One region of the Streptomyces sp. NBC_01803 genome, then DNA from elsewhere that is predicted to be linked to it. Evidence: riboswitches for the same ligand, from Rfam matches in the RefSeq annotation. Region 1 holds a riboswitch; the other holds the start of a gene.
What was found. A riboswitch is a leader RNA that binds a small molecule or an ion and turns the genes downstream of it on or off. The one in region 1 is predicted to bind cobalamin.

Region 1 (9,636 bases):
GGGCGCAGCGTCAGCTCGAAGCCCGGGTCGAGCAGGCTCTTGGGGTCGGCCGGGGTGGTCACTGGCACGCCTCGCAGGACTCGGGGTTCTCCAGGGAGCAGGCCACGGCCTCGGGCTCCGCGACGGCGACGGCGACGGGCGCGGACACCCGGGCGGACTGGGCGATCCGGGTGGCGGGGCGGGAGCGCAGGTAGTACGTCGTCTTCAGACCGCGCTTCCAGGCGTAGGCGTACATCGAGCTGAGCTTGCCGATGGTCGGCGCGGCCAGGAACAGGTTGAGCGACTGGCTCTGGTCCAGATACGGGGTGCGCGCGGCGGCCATGTCGATCAGGGCGCGCTGCGGGATCTCCCACGCCGTGCGGTACAACTCCCGCACCTCGTCCGGCAGTCCGGGCAGCGCGGCCACCGAGCCGTTCGCCGCGCGCAGCGCCTCCCGGGTGGCGGCGTCCCAGCGGCCCAGCCGCTTCAGCTCCGCCACCAGATAGGCGTTGACCTGGAGGAACTCCCCGCTCAGCGTCTCGCGCTTGAACAGGTTGGACACCTGCGGCTCGATGCACTCGTACACCCCGGCGATCGAGGCGATGGTGGCGGTCGGGGCGATGGCGAGCAGCAGCGAGTTGCGCAGGCCGGTGCGGGCGACGCGGGCGCGCAGGGCGAGCCAGCGGGCGGCCCAGGTGGGCTCGGCGTCGGGGTAGTGGTCGGGGTGGAACACGCCCCGGGCGGTGCGGGTGTCGACCCACGCGGGGTGCGGGCCGTGCCGCTCGGCGAGGTCGGCGGAGGTCTCGTAGGCGGTGAGCATGATCCGCTCGGCGATCCGGGTGGACAGCTCGCGGGCCTCGGGAGAGTCGAACGGCAGCCGCAGCCGGAAGAAGACGTCCTGGAGGCCCATCACGCCGAGACCGACCGGCCGCCAGCGGGAGTTGGAGGTGGCGGCCTCTCCGGTCGGGTAGTAGTTGATGTCCACCACCCGGTCCAGGAAGGTGACGGCGGTGCGGACGGTGGCGTCCAGCTGGTCCCAGTCCACCGCGCCGTCGGCGCCGAGGTGCGCGGCCAGGTTGACCGAGCCGAGGTTGCACACGGCGGTCTGGCCGTCGTCGGTGACCTCCAGGATCTCGGTGCAGAGGTTCGAGGAGTGCACGACCGAGCCGGGCCGCGCGGTCTGGTTGGCCGTGCGGTTGGCCGCGTCCTTGAACGTCATCCAGCCGTTGCCGGTCTGGGCGAGGGTCCGCATCATCCGGGCATACAACTGCCGCGCGGGCACGGTCCGCAGCGCCCGGCCCTCGGCCTCGGCCCGGCGGTACGCCGCGTCGAAGTCGTCGCCCCACAGGTCCACCAGCCCGGGCACGTCCACCGGGGAGAACAGCGACCAGTCGGCGTCCGCCTCGACCCGGCGCATGAACTCGTCCGGAACCCAGTGCGCGATGTTGAGGTTGTGGGTGCGGCGGGCCTCCTCCCCGGTGTTGTCCCGCAGTTCGAGGAACTCCTCGATGTCCGCGTGCCAGGTCTCCAGGTAGACGCAGGCCGCGCCCTTGCGCCGGCCGCCCTGGTTCACCGCGGCGACCGAGGAGTCGAGGGTGCGCAGGAACGGGACGATGCCGTTGGACGTGCCGTTGGTGCCCCGGATGAGTGAACCCCGGGCCCTGATCCGGGACCAGGACAGGCCGATCCCGCCGGCGTGCTTCGAGAGCCGGGCGATCTGGTGGTACCGCTCGTAGATCGAGTCCAGCTCGTCCCGGGGGGAGTCCAGCAGATAGCAGGAGGACATCTGGGGGTGGCGCGTCCCGGAGTTGAACAGGGTGGGGGAGGACGGCAGATAGGCCAGGGAGTGGGTCAGCCGGTACAGCTCGGCCACCTCGTCGAGAGCCCGCTCGGAGTCGTCCTCGGCCAGTCCGCAGGCGACCCGGAGCAGGAAGTGCTGCGGGGTCTCGATGACCTTGCGGGTGATCGGGTGCCGCAGCACATAGCGGGACTCGACGGTGCGCAGCCCGAAATACTCGAAGCGGTCGTCGGCGCCGTCCGCGACGGCCCGCTCCACGAGCGCGTCCAGCCGGTCGGCATGCCGCGCGGTGAACGCGGCGGCGCGGTCGGCGATCAGCCCCTCGCGGTGACCCACGGCGACGGACGCGGAGAACGACACCGCGCCCTGCCCGGCGGCCTCCTCCCGGATGGCGAGGGTGAGCAACCGGGCCGCGAGCCGCGAGTAGGCCGGCTCCTCCGCGATGAGCCCGGCGGCGGCCTCGATGGCGAGCGCCCGCCGGCCGGCCTCGTCCGAGCCGGGGTGGGTTCCGCGGGCGACCGCCTCCGTGACGCGGCCGGGGTCGGCGGCGGGCAGGTCGGCGGTCAGCTCGGCCAGCGTGCGCGACAGCGCGGCTGTGGCGGGCTCCACGGGTGCGACGGGTGCGATGGTCACTCGGTCTCTCCCTCGGTTCGCGATGGCCCCGACGGGGGCGGGGTGGCGGGCGCGCGAAGGCATGCGGGTGCCACGGCTGTGGCACAGCAAAGACATGAGCGCGTGTCCGCCACCGGCCCCACTCGCGAGGCCCGGACTGTTCGATGCCGTTCGCGGGTGGCCGGACTCGCCATGGGCAGCACGAAACAGCCCATCGCACACCGTTGTGGGACAGCTCCGGATTCGCACCGGATTCCCTGCGGCGACAGCGAGTTGAGCATACATCTAGTGCTGGTGGATGCGAGAGCCCCTATATGTTGTGCCGTTGGTCTCGCCTGGGAGCAAGGTCAACTGCGAATGCGTGAAGAAGGTGCCCGGCGAGGAACGCCCAGTCGCGTTCCGGCGCCCGAACGAACCCCAGCCGCCCGTACAGCCGATGCGCCGTGTGCATGTGCGACTGAGTGGAAATGATGACACGCTTCAGCCCCCGCGCCCGGGCGCGTCGCAGGCACTCGCGCACCAGCGCCTCGCCCGCCCCCCGGCCACGCGCCTCGGGCCGCACCGCCAGCATCCTGAACTCGGCCTCGCCCTCCCGGGCGATATTGGCGAACTCCCCGCCATCCCCCACGAAGGTGACCGTCCCGAGCAGCTCGCCCGCCACCCCGCCCGCCGTGCCCACCGCCACCAGCAGCTCGGCGTGGGCCGCGCGGCGCGCGGCGTCCCGCAGCTCCACGAGATACTCGTCGTCCGCCCCGAACGTCAGCAGGCCGTCCCCGAGATAGACCCGGGCGCACAGCTCGCCCACCGCGTCGTACTCTTCCGGCCCGGCGTCCCTGATCACGATGTCCATGCACGCAGTGTGACCGAGGGGTCTGACAATTCTCACCCGGTTATCGCTCAGCGCCGCGTGCGCAGCACGAAGAAACCCGCCTCCTCGGCCAGGACGGCGTACTCGGCCTCCGGATAGAGCTGCCGGGCGTAGGCGACCACCGAGCGCGCCGTCCGGGAGGCGTCGTAGTAGGCGAGATACTCGGGCGCTCCGCCGTCGCCCTGCCCGATCCAGAACACCCGGCAGCGGCCGGTGAGATGGGAGATCGGGCGGACGTTGGCCGCCACCTCCGCGCCGTCCGGCACCACCGCCAGCACCCGCGCGCCCGCCTCGGCGGCCGGTCCCGCGCGGTAGGTGTCGGCGCGGGTCAGCGCGGCGGCGGGGAGGGTGGTGCTCAGCGCCAGCGCGGCGGCCACGGCCGCGGCCGGCACGTGGTGGGCGTACGCGCGCAGCCAGGGCCGCGGCGAGTGGCGGGCGCGGTCGAGGGCGTCGGTCAGGGCCAGGGCGGTGATGGGCATCAGGACGGCGCTGTAGTGCCAGTCGGTGCTCCAGTAGTGCGGCTCCTGGGAGACGAGGCGCCACCCGAGCGTCGGCAGCGCGGCGATCAGCAGCGGTGAACGCAGCGCGAGCAGCCCGGTGGTGGGCACCAGCACCCACAGCAGCGTGCGGAACTTCTCCTCGCCGCCGGTCAGGAGCTGGTCGAGGGGCCCGCCGCCGTCCTCGCCGAGCTTGGTCCAGTAGTCGTACTCGCCGCCCGTGTTGAAGCCCGGTATGACCACGCTGACGATCAGGCCGCAGGCCAGCACGCAGAACGCGGCGACGGCCAGCGCGGTCGGCGCGGCCCGGCCGTGCCGCGCCCGGCGCGCCCGGACGGCGACGACGATCGCGAGGGCCGCGGCCGTCATCCCCAGGTCCTCCTTGACGAGCAGCAGCGGCAGCGCCCAGCACAGGGCGGCGCGCCAGCGCTCCCGCAGCACCGCCTCCAGCGCGAAGGCGATCAGCGGCACCGCGAAGCAGATCTCGTGGAAGTCGAAGTCGACGGCGCGCTGCACGCCCCACGACAGCCCGTAGGCCACGCCGATCGCCGCGCCCCGGGCGCGGCCGAGGAGGAACGCCGCGGCGCGCGTCACCGGGACGACCGCGAGGGCGAACAGCGCGGCCTGGGCGACGAGAAGGGTCACCGGGGTCGGGAACACCCGGTAGAACGGGGCGATCAGCGCGGTGATCGGACTGAAGTGGTCGCCCAGGATCGGGAAGCCGGCGCCCTTGAGGTCCGACACCGGGGCCTTCAGGCCGGCGTAGGAGCGGACGACCTGCTCGAAGATGCCCAGATCCCAGGAGCGGTTCTCGAAGCGGCGGTAACGGGTCACCGACAGCGCCGCGTAGACGGCGAAGAAGGCCAGGGCCAGCAGGTAGGGGTCGCGCCGGCCGACCGCCGCCGGGCGTATTCGCGCGGGCGGCGGCGTGTCCGTCGCGCCGTCGGTGGTGGCGGGCGGGGAGGTCATGATCATCGGGGCACCGGGTCGGGAGGCGGTCACCGGCCGGGGGAGCCGGGATCTCTGCTGCGAATACGCTCCACACCCCGCCACCGGTTGACAACCCCCGGGCAAAAAAACCGGCCCGAACCGTCCCCTCACGAAAAGTGACGGCCCGGGCCGGCGGCGACCGCCGGGTCTCAGCAGCAGCCGCGATGGTGGCCGTCGCGCGGATCGGCGTACCGCTCGTCGACGCGGCGGTGCTCGAACTCGCGGCGGCTCAGGACCCGTGCCGCCGGGTCCGCGCGGCGGGTCCGTTCCACATAGCGGTCGTAGGCGTTCTCCCCGGTGAACTCGGTGACGTACCAGCGCAGCCAGGCGGCGGCCCGGCGCGGGGCGGCGGTCAGCTTCACTCCCGTACCTCCTTCTCGGGGCCCGCCGGGATGCCGCCGCCGGGTCCGAGCCCGGCCGCGGCCAGCTCGGCCCGTTCCGCCCGGGTCGGGATGAGCCCGGCCGGGGCGATCAGCCGGGACGGGGTGTACGGCGACTCACGCGGGCGCGCGGAGCCGGGGTTCCGTACCGCCTTCACACACACCCGCAGGGCGTCGGCGAAGATCACCAGGACGAGCAGCGCGAGCCCGGCGGACAGGGCCGCGTCCACCGTCGCGTTGTTCACGATGGTCCGCATGTCGCCCATGTCCTGGGCTCCGGTGAGCAGTCGGCCGCCGTCGATGCCGTCCTGGTACAGATCGCGACGGGCGAGGAAGCCGACGGCCGGGTCGCCCGAGAAGACCTTCTGCCAGCTCGCGGTGAGAGTGACCAGCGAGACCCAGGTCAGGGGCAGCAGCGTGACCCACACGTGGCGCAGCCGGCCGGACTTCACCAGCAGGACCGTGCAGATGGCCAGGGCGACGGCCGCGAGGAGCTGGTTCGAGATGCCGAAGACGGGATAGAGCGTGTTGATGCCGCCGAGCGGATCGTTGACCCCGACCCACAGCAGATAGCCCCAGAGCGCCACCACGATCGCGCTGGTCAGCCACACCCCGGGCAGCCAGGCCGAGGAGCGCAGCCGGCCGAGCCGGGGATGCACGCTCGCCAGCGCGTCCTGGAGGATGAACCGGCCGACCCGGGTGCCGGCGTCTATGGCGGTAAGGATGAACAGCGCCTCAAACATGATCGCGAAGTGGTACCAGAAGCTCATCATGCTGTCGCCGCCGATGACGTCGGCCAGGATCCCGGCCAGTCCGAGCGCGAGGGTCGGCGCCCCACCCGTGCGGGAGAGCAGCGATTCCTCCTCCACGGATTCGGCGGCGGCGGTGAGCTGTTCCGGGGTGAGCGTGAACCCCCAGGAGGATATGGTGTCCGCCGCCGACTGCACGGTGTCGCCGATGGCGGCGGGCGGCGCGTTCATCGCGAAGTACACGCCGGGGTCCAGCACACAGGCGGCGGTGATCGCCATCATCGCGACCGAGGACTCCATCAGCATCGCGCCGTAGCCGATGGTGCGGATCTGGCTCTCCTTCTGGATCATCTTCGGAGTGGTGCCCGAGGAGATCAGCGAGTGGAAGCCGGAGACCGCGCCGCAGGCGATGGTGATGAAGACGAACGGGAAGAGCGAGCCGGCGAAGACCGGCCCCTCGCCGTTGGCCGCGAAGTCGGTGACCGCCTCCATCTTCAGGGAGGGCAGCGTGACCACGATGGCCAGGGCGAGCAGCCCGATGGTGCCGATCTTCATGAACGTGGACAGGTAGTCGCGCGGCACCAGCAGCAGCCACACCGGCATCACCGAGGCCGCGAAGCCGTAGAGCACCAGCCAGATCACCAGGGTCCGGGGATCGAGGGTGAACGCGGCGGCGAGGTCGGACTCCGCGATCCAGCGGCCCCCGGCGATGACGAGCAGCAGCAGGGCCACGCCGATGACGGTGACCTCGGCGACCTTCCCCGGCCGCAGATGGCGCAGGTAGACGCCCATGAACAGGGCGATGGGGATGGTCATGCCGACCGAGAACGCGCCCCAGGGCGACTCGGCCAGGGCGTTGACGACGACGAGGGCCAGCACCGCCAGCAGGATGATCATGATGCTGAAGATCGCGATCACCGCGGCGACGCCGCCCACCGGGCCGATCTCCTCGCGGGCGATCTGGCCCAGGCTCTTGCCGTCGCGTCTGGTGGAGAAGAAGAGCACCACCATGTCCTGGACGGCCCCGGCGAAGATGACGCCGACGACGATCCAGATGGTGCCGGGCAGATATCCCATCTGCGCCGCGAGCACCGGGCCGACCAGCGGTCCGGCGCCCGAGATGCCGGCGAAGTGGTGGCCGAGCAGCACCCGCCGGTCGGTGGGGTGGTAGTCGAGGCCGTCGTTCAGCCGCTCGGCGGGGGTGGCCCGGGTGGGGTCGGCTCTCAGCACCCGGGTGGCGATGAAGCGGGCGTAGAAGCGGTACCCGATGGCGTACGAGCCGAGCGCCGCGGCGATCATCCAGGCGGCCGAGACCTCCTCGCCGCGGGCGAGCGCCAGCATGGCCCAGCCGGTCGCGCCCACGATGGCGACGGCGGTCCAGACGGCGACGGACCGCGGGGCGAACCGGCGGTCGGTCGACCGCTGTGACGGGTGTTCCTCGTGTGACGTGTGGGGGGGTGGGGGTTGCACGGTGTCCTCCGGCCTGTCCTCCTTGACTGACAGGCCCGGAATCTAGGCCCTGGGCGGCCGGATGACCATGGGGCCGTGAGGGCTACCCCGCCGGGTCGGCCGGACGGGTGGGGTGGGGCCGCTCCAGATTCGCCACGAACTTGTACCGGTCGCCCCGGTACACCGAGCGCACCCACTCCACGGGCTCGCCCCGGGTGTCCCGCGAGTGCCGGGAGAGCATCAGCATCGGCAGGCCCACATCCGTGCCGAGCAGCCCGGCCTCGCGCGGGTTGGCCAGCGAGGTCTCGATGGTCTCCTCGGCGCGGGCGAGATGGACGTCGTAGACCTCGGCCAGCGCCATGTAGAGCGAGGTGTACCGCACCAGGCTGCGGCGCAGGGCGGGGAAGCGCTCCTGCGACAGGTGGGTGGTCTCGATCGCCATCGGCTCGCCGCTGGCCAGCCGCAGCCGCTCGATGCGCAGTACCCGGCCGCCCTCGGGCAGGTCCAGCAGGCGGCTGAGCCGCTCGTCGGCGGTGATGTAGCCGATCTCCAGGAGCTGCGAGGTCGGCTCCAGGCCCTGGGCGCGCATGTCCTCGGTGTAGGAGGTGAGCTGGAGGGACTGGGAGACCTTCGGCTTGGCGACAAAGGTGCCCTTGCCCTGGATGCGCTCCAGGCGCCCCTCGACGACCAGCTCCTGGAGGGCCTGGCGGACGGTGGTGCGCGAGGTATCGAACTCGGTGGCCAGCGTCCGCTCCGGCGGCACGGGCGTGCCCGGCGGCAGGGTCTCGGTCATCTCCAGCAGATGCCGCTTGAGCCGGTAGTACTTCGGGACGCGGGCGGTGCGACCGCGGTCCGCCGCCTCGGGTCCCTGGCCGGCCGGGCCGTTGGTCGTCGCTCCCCCGTCCGCGGCCATGGCCCGCCTTCCCGACTTGTTCCGTTCTCCCGTCACCGGCTCCTCCGAGACATCGCGGCTCACATCGTGACATGGGCGTAAGGACGGCGGCGGCGCCGGACAGATGTCGGTCCGGTAACGGACGGCCGCCCCCGCTCGTGGACCCTTGACACCCCCACTTGGTCTAGTCCAAGCTCCGCTTCAACTGGTCTACACCTCTTGTCCACACCATGAGCGTAACGGCCGCCCCCGGGCCACGAGTGAGGGGGCCGGCCCTTGTGAGGAGGGTGAAGTGAAGCGCAAGCTGATCGCCGCCATCGGCGCGGCGGCGCTGACGGCCACCGTGGCCGCCTGCGGCTCCGACGGCGGCGGCGGTGGGGGCGGCGGCGCCGGCTCCATCACTGTCTGGCTGATGGACGGCTCCGCCCCGCAGGCGTGGCTCGACGAGCTCAACGCCGCGTTCGAGGCGGAGCACGGAGTCGAGGTCGACGTCGAGATCCAGCAGTGGGACGGCATCCAGGACCGGGTCACCACGGCCCTGTCCGAGGACGGCACCGTCGACGTGCTGGAGATCGGCAACACCCAGACCGTCGGCTACGCCAACACCGGCGGCCTGGCCGACCTCGAAGAGCTCGCCGACGAGCCCTGGGCGGCGAACATGCTCGCCTCCGCCGAGGTGGACGACACCCTCTACGCCGTGCCGTGGTACGGCGCCAACCGCGTCGTCATCTACGACAAGGGCGTCTGGGCCGAGGCCGGCGCCGAGGTGCCCACCACCCGCGAGGAGTGGATCGAGGCCCTGGAGCTGATCGACGAGAACACCGACGCCGAGCCCCTCTACCTGCCCGGACAGAGCTACTACGTGCTGGGCGGCTTCATCGCCGACGAGGGCGGCTCCTTCGCCGTCGAGGACGGCGACGAGTGGACCGGCGCCCTGGCCACGCCCGAGGGCGAGGCCGGCATGGACTTCTACCGCGAGCTCCAGTCGTTCTCCGACTCCCCGACCGACAACGACGAGGCGTCCCCGCAGCAGTCGACCGATGTCGTGCCCAACCAGGAGGTCGCCTCCTGGATCGGCCTGGGCTGGGAGGCGGGCGGCGCCGTCGACGCCATCGAGGAGCAGGGCGGCGAGGCCGACTTCGGCTACTTCCCGATCCCCGGCAAGACCGCCGACGAGCTCGGCCACGTCTTCCTCGGCGGCTCCAACCTCGCCGTCTCCGAGCGGGCCGGTGACCGGGAGCTGGCCACCGAGTGGCTGCGGATGGCCACCTCCCGGGAGTGGGCGCAGAAGTACGTCGACGCCAACGGCGACGGCGTGGTACCCGGCCGCACCGACGTCACCGCCGAGCCCGGGGCCGGCAGCTTCGCCGAGGCCATGGTCCGGTCCGCCGGCGTCGGCTTCCTGCCGCCGCTCACCACCGG
Region 2 (9,636 bases), 3.0 Mb from region 1:
TCCACGAGCCGCCGTGCGAGCCCCTCCAGCAGGTCGACGGCGTCGGAGGCCGTGCGGCCATCGCCGAGCGCCGCCGGGACCGCCAGCCGTGCGCCCGGCTCGGCCAGCAACTCAGCCTCGACCAGCTCGTAATGCGCGGCCAGCGCCGCCCGCAGCCCGGGGAGCGCCCCGGCCACGCCACCCCATATCTGGGCCGAACGCAGCACCGCCAGCGCCAGGTTGACCCGCGCCTCGCCCTCCGGGCCCATGCCCAGGATGTGCAGGCCGTCGCGGATCTGGACATCCTTGATCTCGCAGAGCCAGCCGTCGAGATGGAGCACGAACTCGTCGAAGTCGTCCTCGTCCGGCTGGTCTTCGACATGCAGGTCCCGGTGCAGCTCCGCCGCCCGTACCAGCGTCCAGATCTGGCCGCGCACGGCGGGCACCTTGGCCGGGTCGAGATCGCTCACCAGGGCGTACTCGTCGAGCAGTTGCTCCAGCTTCGCCAGGTCGCCGTAGGAGTCGGCGCGCGCCATCGGCGGCACCAGGTGGTCCACCACCGTGGCGTGACCGCGCCGCTTGGCCTGCGTGCCCTCGCCGGGGTCGTTGACGATGAACGGGTACACCAGCGGCAGTTCACCGAGCACGGCGTCGGGCGCGCAGCCCCGCGAGAGGCCGAGCCCCTTGCCCGGCAGCCACTCCATGGTGCCGTGCTTGCCCAGGTGCACCACCGCGTCGGCGCCGAAGGTGTGGTCGAGCCAGCGGTAGGCGGCCAGGTAGTGGTGGGAGGGCGGCAGATCGGGGTCGTGGTAGATCGCGATCGGGTTCTCGCCGAAGCCGCGCGGCGGCTGGATCATCAGCACGACATCGCCGAACCGCAGGGACGCCAGCACGATGTCGTCGCCGTCCACGTACAGCGAACCCGGTGGCTCGCCCCAGTGCTCCCGCATCGCCTCCCGCAGCCCGGGGTCGAGCCGTTCGAACCACGTGACGTAGTCGGCGAGCGGCACCCGGGCCGGGGCGGCGGCCAGTTGCTCCTCGGTGAGCCACTCGACGTCGTGGCCGCCGGCCGCGATGAGCCGGTGGATCAGCTCGTCACCGTGGTCCGGGTGGTCCCCGACCGCGTAACCGGCCTCCGCCAGCGCGGCCAGCAGCCGGATGGCTGAGGCGGGGGTGTCCAGACCGACGGCGTTGCCGACACGGGCGTGTTTCGTCGGGTAGGCGGTGAAGACGAGGCCGAGGCGCTTCCCGGCGTTCGGCTTGTGCCGCAGCGCCGCGTACCGGACGGCGATCCCGGCCACCCGCCCGGCCCGTTCGGGGTCCGCGACGTACACGGGCACGCCGTCGGGTCCTTCCTCCTTGAAGGAGAACGGCACGGTGATCAGCCGTCCGTCGAACTCCGGGATGGCGACCTGCATCGCCGCGTCCATCGGGGACAGCGCCGCGTCCGACTCGTCCCAGGCGGCGCGCGAGCCGGTCAGGCACAGGCCCTGGAGCACGGGCACGTCGAGCTCGGCCAGCGCGCCGATGTCCCATGTCTCGTCGTCGCCACCGCTCTTGCCGCCCGCCGCCAGCACGGCCGCGATCAGCGCGTCCGCGCGGCCGAGCAGCTCGTACAGCGCGGGGTCGGCGCCGCGCAGCGAACCGCAGTACACGGGCAGGGCGTTGGCACCGCGCTCCTCCAGCGCGTCGCACAGAGTGTCCACGAACGCGGTGTTGCCCGCCAGTTCGTGCGCCCGGTAGAAGAGGACGCCCACGGTCGGCCGGTCCGGCTTGTGCGCGCGGGCCCCATGCGTGCCGAACGCGGGCATCGGCCGGGGCGGCGCGAAGCCGTGGCCGGTGAGCAGCAGGGTGTCGGACAGGAAACGCGCCAGCTCCGCGAGGTTGTCCGAGCCGCCCGCGACCAGGTAGGCCAACGCCTCGGCGACCACCCCGGCGGGCGCGGTGGAGGCGGCCATCAGCTCGGCGTCCGGCGTCGACTCACCACCGAGCAGCACGGCCGGGAGCCCGGAGCGCGTGACGGCGGCCACCCCGTCCTCCCAGGCGCGCAGGCCGCCCAGCAGCCGCACCACGACGAGATCGGCGCCCGCGAGCAGCGCGGGTAGCTCCGAAGCGGTGTCCACCCGGGCCGGGTTGGCGATCCGGTAGGAGGCGCCCGAGGCGCGGGCGGCCAGCAGGTCGGTGTCGGCGGTGGACAGCAGCAGCACGGTCGTCATGGCGCTCCCGGCGGGATGAAGGGGAGGCCGTCGGGGACGCCCTCCTCGATGAGCCGCATCAGGGCGGCGGTGTCGGCGTGTTCCTCGATGAGATCGCCCAGCCGGTCGAGTTGCTCCTCGCGCAGCGCGCCGAAGCCCGTGTCCGGGGCCGGGACGAAGGCCCGGCCGGTGTCCGCCGCGATCCGGGTCAGGAACGCCCGGCGGAATCCGTCGCTTTCGAGCGAGCCGTGCCAGTGGGTGCCCCACACGGCCCCGACGCGGCAGCCGTCGAGGAACGGCTCGCCGCCCCGGACATCCGCGACGCCGTGGTGGATCTCGTAGCCCTCGACGGGGTGGCCGAGCGCGTGACCGGTGGGCCTGGCCAGGGTCTTGCCGGTGGCGAACCGCACGTGGACGGGCAGCAGGCCGAGTCCGTCGACGCGGCCCTCCCGGGACTCGACGTCGTCCTCGATGGATTCGCCGAGGAGTTGGAAGCCGCCGCAGATGCCCAGCACCGGCCGCCGCTCGGCGGCGCGCCGCGACAGGGCGTCGGCCAGGCCGCGTTCACGCAGCCAGGCCAGCGCCCGCACGGTGCCCCGGGTGCCGGGGATCACCACCAGGTCGGCGTCGGCCAGCTCCTCGGGCCGGTCGGTGAAGCGGACGGCGACCCCTGGTTCGGCGGCCAGTGCGTCCACGTCCGTGAAGTTGGACATCAGCGGGATGGCGACGACGGTGACCCGCAGCACGTCCCGGCCGTGCGGCGGGGCGGCGCTCGCCTCGCGGACGGTGCCGCGCAGGGACATCCGCAGGCCGTCCTCCTCGTCGATGCCCAGGCCGTGCCGGTGCGGGAGGACCCCGAGCACAGGCCGCCCGGTCAGCCCGCGCAGCATGTCCAGGCCCGGGGTCAACAGGCTCTGATCGCCACGGAACTTGTTGACGACATAGCCCGCGACCAGCGCTTGGTCCGCGGCGGCCAGCAGGGCGGTGGTGCCGAAGAAGGAGGCGAAGACGCCGCCCCGGTCGATGTCCCCGACGATGACGACGGGCAGCCCGGCGGCGCGGGCCAGGCCCATGTTGACGATGTCGCCGCGCCGCAGGTTGATCTCGGCGGGACTGCCCGCGCCCTCGCAGATCACGGCGTCGTACTCGGCGCGCAGCCGGTCCAGGCAGTCGGTGACGGTCGGCAGCAGCCGGGTCTGGCGCTCGGTGTGGTAGCCGCGTGCCGTGACCTCCCCGACGGGCCGCCCCAGCAGGACGACCTGACTCCCGCGATCGCTGCCGGGCTTGAGCAGCACGGGATTCATCAGCGCGCTCGGCTCGACCCGGGCGGCGGCGGCCTGCATGGCCTGCGCCCGTCCGATCTCGGCGCCGTCGCGGGTGACGAAGGAGTTGAGCGACATGTTCTGCGCCTTGAACGGCGCCACCCGCACTCCCTTCCGCGCGAGCCACCGGCAGATCCCGGCGGTGACGACACTCTTCCCCGCGTCGGACGTGGTCCCGGCGACGAGCAACGCCCCCCCGCGCCGTACCGGACCGCGCCGCACTGGACCGTGCCGCGGGGACGGCAGGGCGGGAGGGAGCGGGGCTTCGCCCGGGCCGGCGTCCGCCGGTCGGTTGACCGCGCCGCGTGGTGCGGGTTCGTGCGGGTCCGGGGCCGCGCCGGCGGCGTCGCCGCCCGGGTCGGGCGTCGGAGTGGGCTTCTCGGTCCCGTCCCGCTGGGGCGCGAGTGAGGGGTGCGGGAGCTCGTACGGGTCGTTCACCTTCGGGCCTCCCGTGCGTAGCTCGCCGCGCAGCAGGCGGCCAGGGTCAGGGTGCCGATGCGGCGTGAGAGGCGGATCGCGCGGTCGATGTCGGCGAAATCCACTGGGCGACCAGCGGCGTTGAGCACCGGACGGTGCTCCACCCGTCCGCCGTAGGAGAGCGTGCCGCCGAGGCGGACGCCCAGCGCGCCCGCGAACGCGGCTTCCACCGGGCCCGCGTTGGGGCTCGGGTGGCGGTGCGCGTCGGCCCGCCACACGCGGGCGGCGGCGCGCGGCCGGGGGCCGGCCACGGTGGCCAGGACGGCGGTGAGCCGGGCGCCCGGCCAGCCCGCCAGGTCGTCCAGCCGGGCCGAGGCCCAGCCGAACCGGCGGTAGCGCGGCGAGAGATGGCCGACCATCGCGTCCAGCGTGTTGACCGCGCGGAACGCGGCGAGCCCCGGCACTCCGGCGATCGCGCCCCAGACGAGCGCGCCGACGACCGCGTCCGAGGTGTTCTCCGCGACCGACTCCACGACGGCCCGCGCCAGCGCCGGTTCGTCCAGCGACAACGGGTCGCGCCCGCAGAGCCGGGGCAGCAACTCCCGTGCCCGCGCGACGTCTCCGGCCGCCAGCGCGTCCCCGAGGCCGCGCGCCTCCCGCGCCAGGCTCGTGCCGCCGAGAACGGCCCAGGCGGCCATGGCCGTTACCGCGCCGCGCCCCGCGTGTCCCCGCGTGAGCCCGGCGAGTGCCGCCGCCCCCGCGGCCGTTCCGCCGACGCACAGCGCGGTGTGCAGCACACCGGCGGCCCGGTGGTCGCGCCACAGACGGCGTTCGAGGGCGGCGGCGGCACGGCCGAAGGCGGCCACCGGATGACCCCGGCGCGGGTCGCCGGTGAGGAGATCGCCGAGGTAGCCGAGGGCCAGGCCGTACGCCGTCGCGTGCGATGCGCGCATGACGTCAGCCGGCCGTTGTGGTACCTCGTGCGGATGCGGCGCGGTGCGGATGTGGCGGGGGCAGGAAGGAGCCAGTCATGGCGGTATGTCCTCACTCAGGGTCCGCGCCCTGGTTCGACGTGACCGGCGGTGAGAGTCTCCTGGCTCCCGGATCGGCGCTTCCCCCGGCCTTCCAGCCCCTGACGGGACCGTGACGTTCGGTGGGGGAGCACTCCCCGGTGACAGTGGCGGGACCGCGCCGGATTCGCACCGGCTTCCTCTCCTGCCGCCGTTTGGCATCGTTGAGTCCACCATGGGCCGGAAGCGGCGTCAACTCCCTGTTGAAGCCGCTCCCGGCCCGTGGACTACGTCGCGACGATCCAGATGCCGTAGCCCACGGCCGCCGCGCACGCCGTGAAACACAGGTAACCGGCCGAGCGCACCGCCGACTTGGCGGACCCGGTGCGGATGCCCACCGAGAACAGGCCGACCACGGCCAGCGTCAGCAGCACCGAGACGACAATCACTTGGCCGAGAACGGCCCAGTCGATGTTCACAGCGACACCTCGGGAGCGGGAGTGGCGGCGGGAGCCGCGGTAGCGGCGGGCGCGGCGATGACGACGCGCACCGGACCGGGCACGGCCCCGACCGCGTCCCGCTCCTGGGCCGTGCCCGGGTCCATCCCCGTGCCCGGGTCCATCTCCCTGCCCGCGTCCACCTCCGTGTCCAGGACGTTGGAGTGGTCGACCGGCCGGCGGCGGGCCAGCGCCCAGCTCGCGACCCCGGCCGTGACGAGCAGCACCGCCACCGCGCCCACACCCCAGTCGCCCCGGTCCGCCAGCAGCGCCCCGGCGGCGCCGATCAGCCCGGCCGCCGGGAGGGTCAGGCCCCACGCCAGGACCATCCGCGAAGCGGTGGACCAGTGGACCACGCCGCCCTTGCGGCCCAGGCCGCAGCCCATCACCGCGCCCGAGCAGACCTGCGTGGTGGACAGCGCGAACCCCATGTGCGAGGAGGCGAGGATCGTGGTGGCCGCGCTGGTCTGGGCGGCGAAGCCCTGCGGCGGCCGGATGTCGGTGAGGCCCTTGCCCATGGTGCGGATGATGCGCCAGCCACCGAGGTAGGTGCCGAGCGCGATGGCGGCCCCGGCGGAGCCGATCACCCACAGCGGCGGGTCCGAGCCGGGGTCCAGCGTGCCGCCGGCGATCAGTGCCAGCGTCATGACGCCCATCGTCTTCTGCGCGTCGTTCGTGCCGTGCGCGAGGGAGACGAGCGCGGCGGAGGCGATCTGTCCCGTCCGGTATCCCTTGGCCGCGGTCTTCTCGTCGGCGCCGCGCGTGACGCGGTAGGTCAGCCGGGTGGCCAGCAGCGCCGCGAGCCCGGCGACCAGCGGGGCGGCCACGGCCGGTACCAGGACCTTGGTGACGACGGCGTCCCCGTTGACCGCGCCCGAGCCGACCGAGGCGAGCGTCGCGCCGATCAGGCCGCCGAAGAGGGCGTGCGACGAACTGGAGGGGAGGCCGGCCAGCCAGGTGAGCAGGTTCCATACGATGGCCCCGGCCAGCCCGGCGAAGATCACTTCGGGCTGGACGCCCGCCTCTTCGTCGATGATGCCGCCGGAGATCGTCCGCGCGACCTCGACCGAGAGGAAGGCGCCGAGGAGGTTCAGCGCCGCCGACATGGCCACGGCGGCCTTGGGCCGCATGGCACCGGTCGAGATCGTGGTGGCCATGGCGTTGGCCGTGTCGTGGAAGCCGTTGGTGAAATCGAACGCCAAAGCCGTGATGAGCACGATCGTGATCAACAGCGTTATGTGTTCCATGTACCCGGACAATCGCTCGGCGGGCGGGGGGACAAACGCCGTTAACGTAAGGTGAATAGGTGAACGAAAGATGAACTGGCGGCATCGGATCGTCCTGCGCCGAAACGTTCCGTCCACGTGGCGCGAGGCGTGGCGCGAGCTGATCGACCGGGCACGCCGGACGGTGACGGACGGCCTCGTCGTCGGCACCTCGGGAAACCTGTCGGTCCGCGTGGACGACACCGTCCTGGTCACCCCCACCGGCGTCCCCTACGAACGCCTCGGCCCGGCCGACCTCCTCGCCGTGGACCTGACCGGCCGCCCCCGCGCCGGCTCCCTCGCCCCGACCAGCGAGCTGCCGATGCATCTGGCGATCTACGGCGCCACGGACGCCACCGCCGTCGTCCACACCCACGCGGTGCACGCGACGGCCGTCTCCACCCTCGTGGACGAGCTGCCCGCCATCCACTACATGACCGCCGCCCTCGGCGGCCCGGTCCGCGTCGCGCCGTACGCCACCTACGGCAGCGAGGAGCTGGCCACCCACATGCTCGCCGCCCTGCGCGACCGCACCGGCTGCCTGCTGCGCAACCACGGCACGATCGTTCACGGCCGCAGCCTGCGCCAGGCGTACGACAACACGGCCCAGCTGGAGTGGATGTGCCGTCTGTGGCTCACCGCCACCGCCGTCCCGGGCCGCACCCCGACCCTGCTGCCGCCGGAAGAGCTGACGAAGGTCGCCACCAAGCTCCGCACCTACGGCCAGCGTTAGCGTCCCGAGCCGGAGATTCCCCGCCGGTCCGGGACGGGGGCGCGTCGGCGCCGCCCGTCGCGCGGCGAACCAACCGGAGAACCTCCGACCCCGAGCACCGGCCGGGTCTCTCGTCCGGATCTTCGCGGGGCCACGACGCTCCCCGGGGCGCGCCGCCGCGCCGCCGCGCCGCGCCCGTACGGCCACGGACGAGCCGTGGCCCGATCCCCGCAGATCGGGCCACGGCAGGCCCCGGCCGCCGCTCGCGGCCCGCTTCTCGCCGCCCGAATGGCGGTACTGGGCCATCGCGCCCATGCTGGAAGGCATGCGTCGGCACACGACGGCGGCCATGGCCGCCACCACCCTGCTGGGAGCCGGAGCGGCCGTCGCCACGGTCGCCGCCGGACGTTGGGCCGTGGGAGCCGCACTGGGGTCCTCGCGGCGACCCCGGCCCGCCGGGTTCGGCGGGGAACGGCTCGCCGTGCACGCCACCGGCCCCGGCCGCGTCACCCTCACCCGGTCCGTCGGGTCCCGGCGCCCGGGCACCTATGGCCTCACCGCCCGTGGTCGCCACGCGGTCGTCGGGCCCGTCCTCGACGACGTGTTCGGCGGCCCCGACACCGTCGTGCGGAAGCTGGAGCGCGTCGTCGGCGGTGATCTCGCCCCCGGCACCACCGTCGAGCTCACCCCCCAGATCCACACCGGCGATCCGCGCACCGCCCTCGGCATCCCGTTCACCGACGTGTCCGTCCCCGGCGAGAGCGGCCCGCTGCCCGCCTGGTTCGTGCCCGGCCCTCGCACCACCTGGGTCATCGCCCTGCACGGTCTCGGCGCCACCCGCGAACACCCCCTGAACCTCCTGCCGTTCCTGCGCGAGCAGCGTTTCCCGGTCCTCATCCCCGTCTACCGGGGCGACCCCGGCGCCCCCCGCTCCCGTGACCGCGTCAACCGCCTCGGCGCCGACGAGTGGCGCGACGCCGAGGCCGCCGTGCGGTACGCCGTCCGCTACGGCGCCGAGCGCGTCGTCCTCTACGGCTGGTCCGCCGGCGGCGCCATGGCCCTGCGCGCCGCCGTCCGGTCGCCGCTCCACGCCCAGGTCGCCGGCCTCGTCCTCGACTCGCCCGTCCTGGAGCCCGCCGCCACCTTCCGCTCCCTGGCCGCCGACCACGGCGTGCCCGCCCGGCTGCTGCCGTTCGCGCTCGGCGCGGCCAACGGCGGCTTCGGCCTCGACACGGACGAACGCCCTCCCGGCCACCCCACCGGCCACGGCGGCGCGCCGCTCCCCGTCATGATCTTCCACGGCCCCGACGACAGCGTCGCGCCCTGGCGCGCATCCCGGGAACTGGCCGCCGAGCACCCCGAGAGCGTCACGCTCCACACCGTCCCGAACGCCGGGCACGCCGCCATGTGGAACGCCGATCCGGCCGCCTACGAGGAGCGCCTGCGCCGCTTCCTCACGCCGCTCATGTGAGCCGCCGAAGCCGAGGTTTGGGCTTTCACTGCCCCAGCGGTGAAACTGCTCAGGTGACGTTCCGAACTCCGCGTGAGCCCCGGTTGCGACTTGTCCCACAAACGCCTCAACAGCGCGCCGCCGCGCACCGGGGTACGCCCCACGGTAGACGTACTCCCGCCCCGCCGCCGCGCGGCGTGGCCCCGCAGGACCAGCTCGCCCGCCAGGCCCGCGCGCTCCTGGCCGACGCCGTCCGCCTCGCCCACTGGGCGCAGCGCACCGGCCGCTCGCCGGAGGCCGCCGCCGAGGAGGCCGCGGCGGACCTGGGACTGACCCGGCACGCGGTGCGTGACCACTGGGGACGCGCCCGCCTCGCCGGGCTGATCGAGCAGGCGCCGGACGCCCCGGACAGCGGCGGCGTCCGCGCCGGCTGGCGACTGCGCGCCTGGCACCGCGACGACACGGCGGCCCTGCGCGGCTGGGTCGCGCTCTTCGACGCCTGGTCCCTGGCCCGGCCCGCGCCGCCGGACGCCGACCCGGGCACGGTGGCCGATGTCGTGGCCGCCGTGCCGCAGCTCCTGTCCGTCATGCGGCTCTCCGACGGCCCGGTGACGGCGGCCGGCTTGATCGACCTGCTGCTCCAGCGCATCACCGAGCTCCGCGCCGACCGCGACCCGGCCACCACCACCGAGGCCCCGGCCACCGAGGACCAAGCCACCACCGAGGCCCCGGCCACCGAGGACCAAGCCACCGACAGCGCCCAGGACAACGCCCCCCGGACGTCCGACC

Region 2: linked by a shared signal. The riboswitch ahead of OIE51_RS23140 (cobalamin biosynthesis protein) and the one ahead of OIE51_RS09065 (ribonucleoside-diphosphate reductase subunit alpha) in region 1 are both predicted to bind cobalamin.

The regions. Positions count from the first base shown of each region.
Region 1 is NZ_CP109073.1:2,113,471-2,123,106, reverse strand. Features, by position in the region: gene OIE51_RS09065 (ribonucleoside-diphosphate reductase subunit alpha) at 59-2,410, opposite strand; cobalamin riboswitch at 2,545-2,710, opposite strand; gene OIE51_RS09060 (GNAT family N-acetyltransferase) at 2,700-3,239, opposite strand; gene OIE51_RS09055 (DUF2079 domain-containing protein) at 3,287-4,729, opposite strand; gene OIE51_RS09050 (CstA-like transporter-associated (seleno)protein) at 4,894-5,106, opposite strand; gene OIE51_RS09045 (carbon starvation CstA family protein) at 5,103-7,214, opposite strand; gene OIE51_RS09040 (GntR family transcriptional regulator) at 7,426-8,235, opposite strand; gene OIE51_RS09035 (extracellular solute-binding protein) at 8,507-9,636, shown strand, end outside.
Region 2 is NZ_CP109073.1:5,087,078-5,096,713, forward strand. Features, by position in the region: gene cobN (cobaltochelatase subunit CobN) at 1-2,195, opposite strand, end outside; gene OIE51_RS23135 (cobyric acid synthase) at 2,192-3,718, opposite strand; gene OIE51_RS23140 (cobalamin biosynthesis protein) at 3,931-4,866, opposite strand; cobalamin riboswitch at 5,000-5,126, opposite strand; gene OIE51_RS23145 (hypothetical protein) at 5,211-5,402, opposite strand; gene OIE51_RS23150 (inorganic phosphate transporter) at 5,399-6,667, opposite strand; gene OIE51_RS23155 (class II aldolase/adducin family protein) at 6,738-7,418, shown strand; gene OIE51_RS23160 (alpha/beta hydrolase) at 7,723-8,868, shown strand; gene OIE51_RS23165 (hypothetical protein) at 9,045-9,636, shown strand, end outside.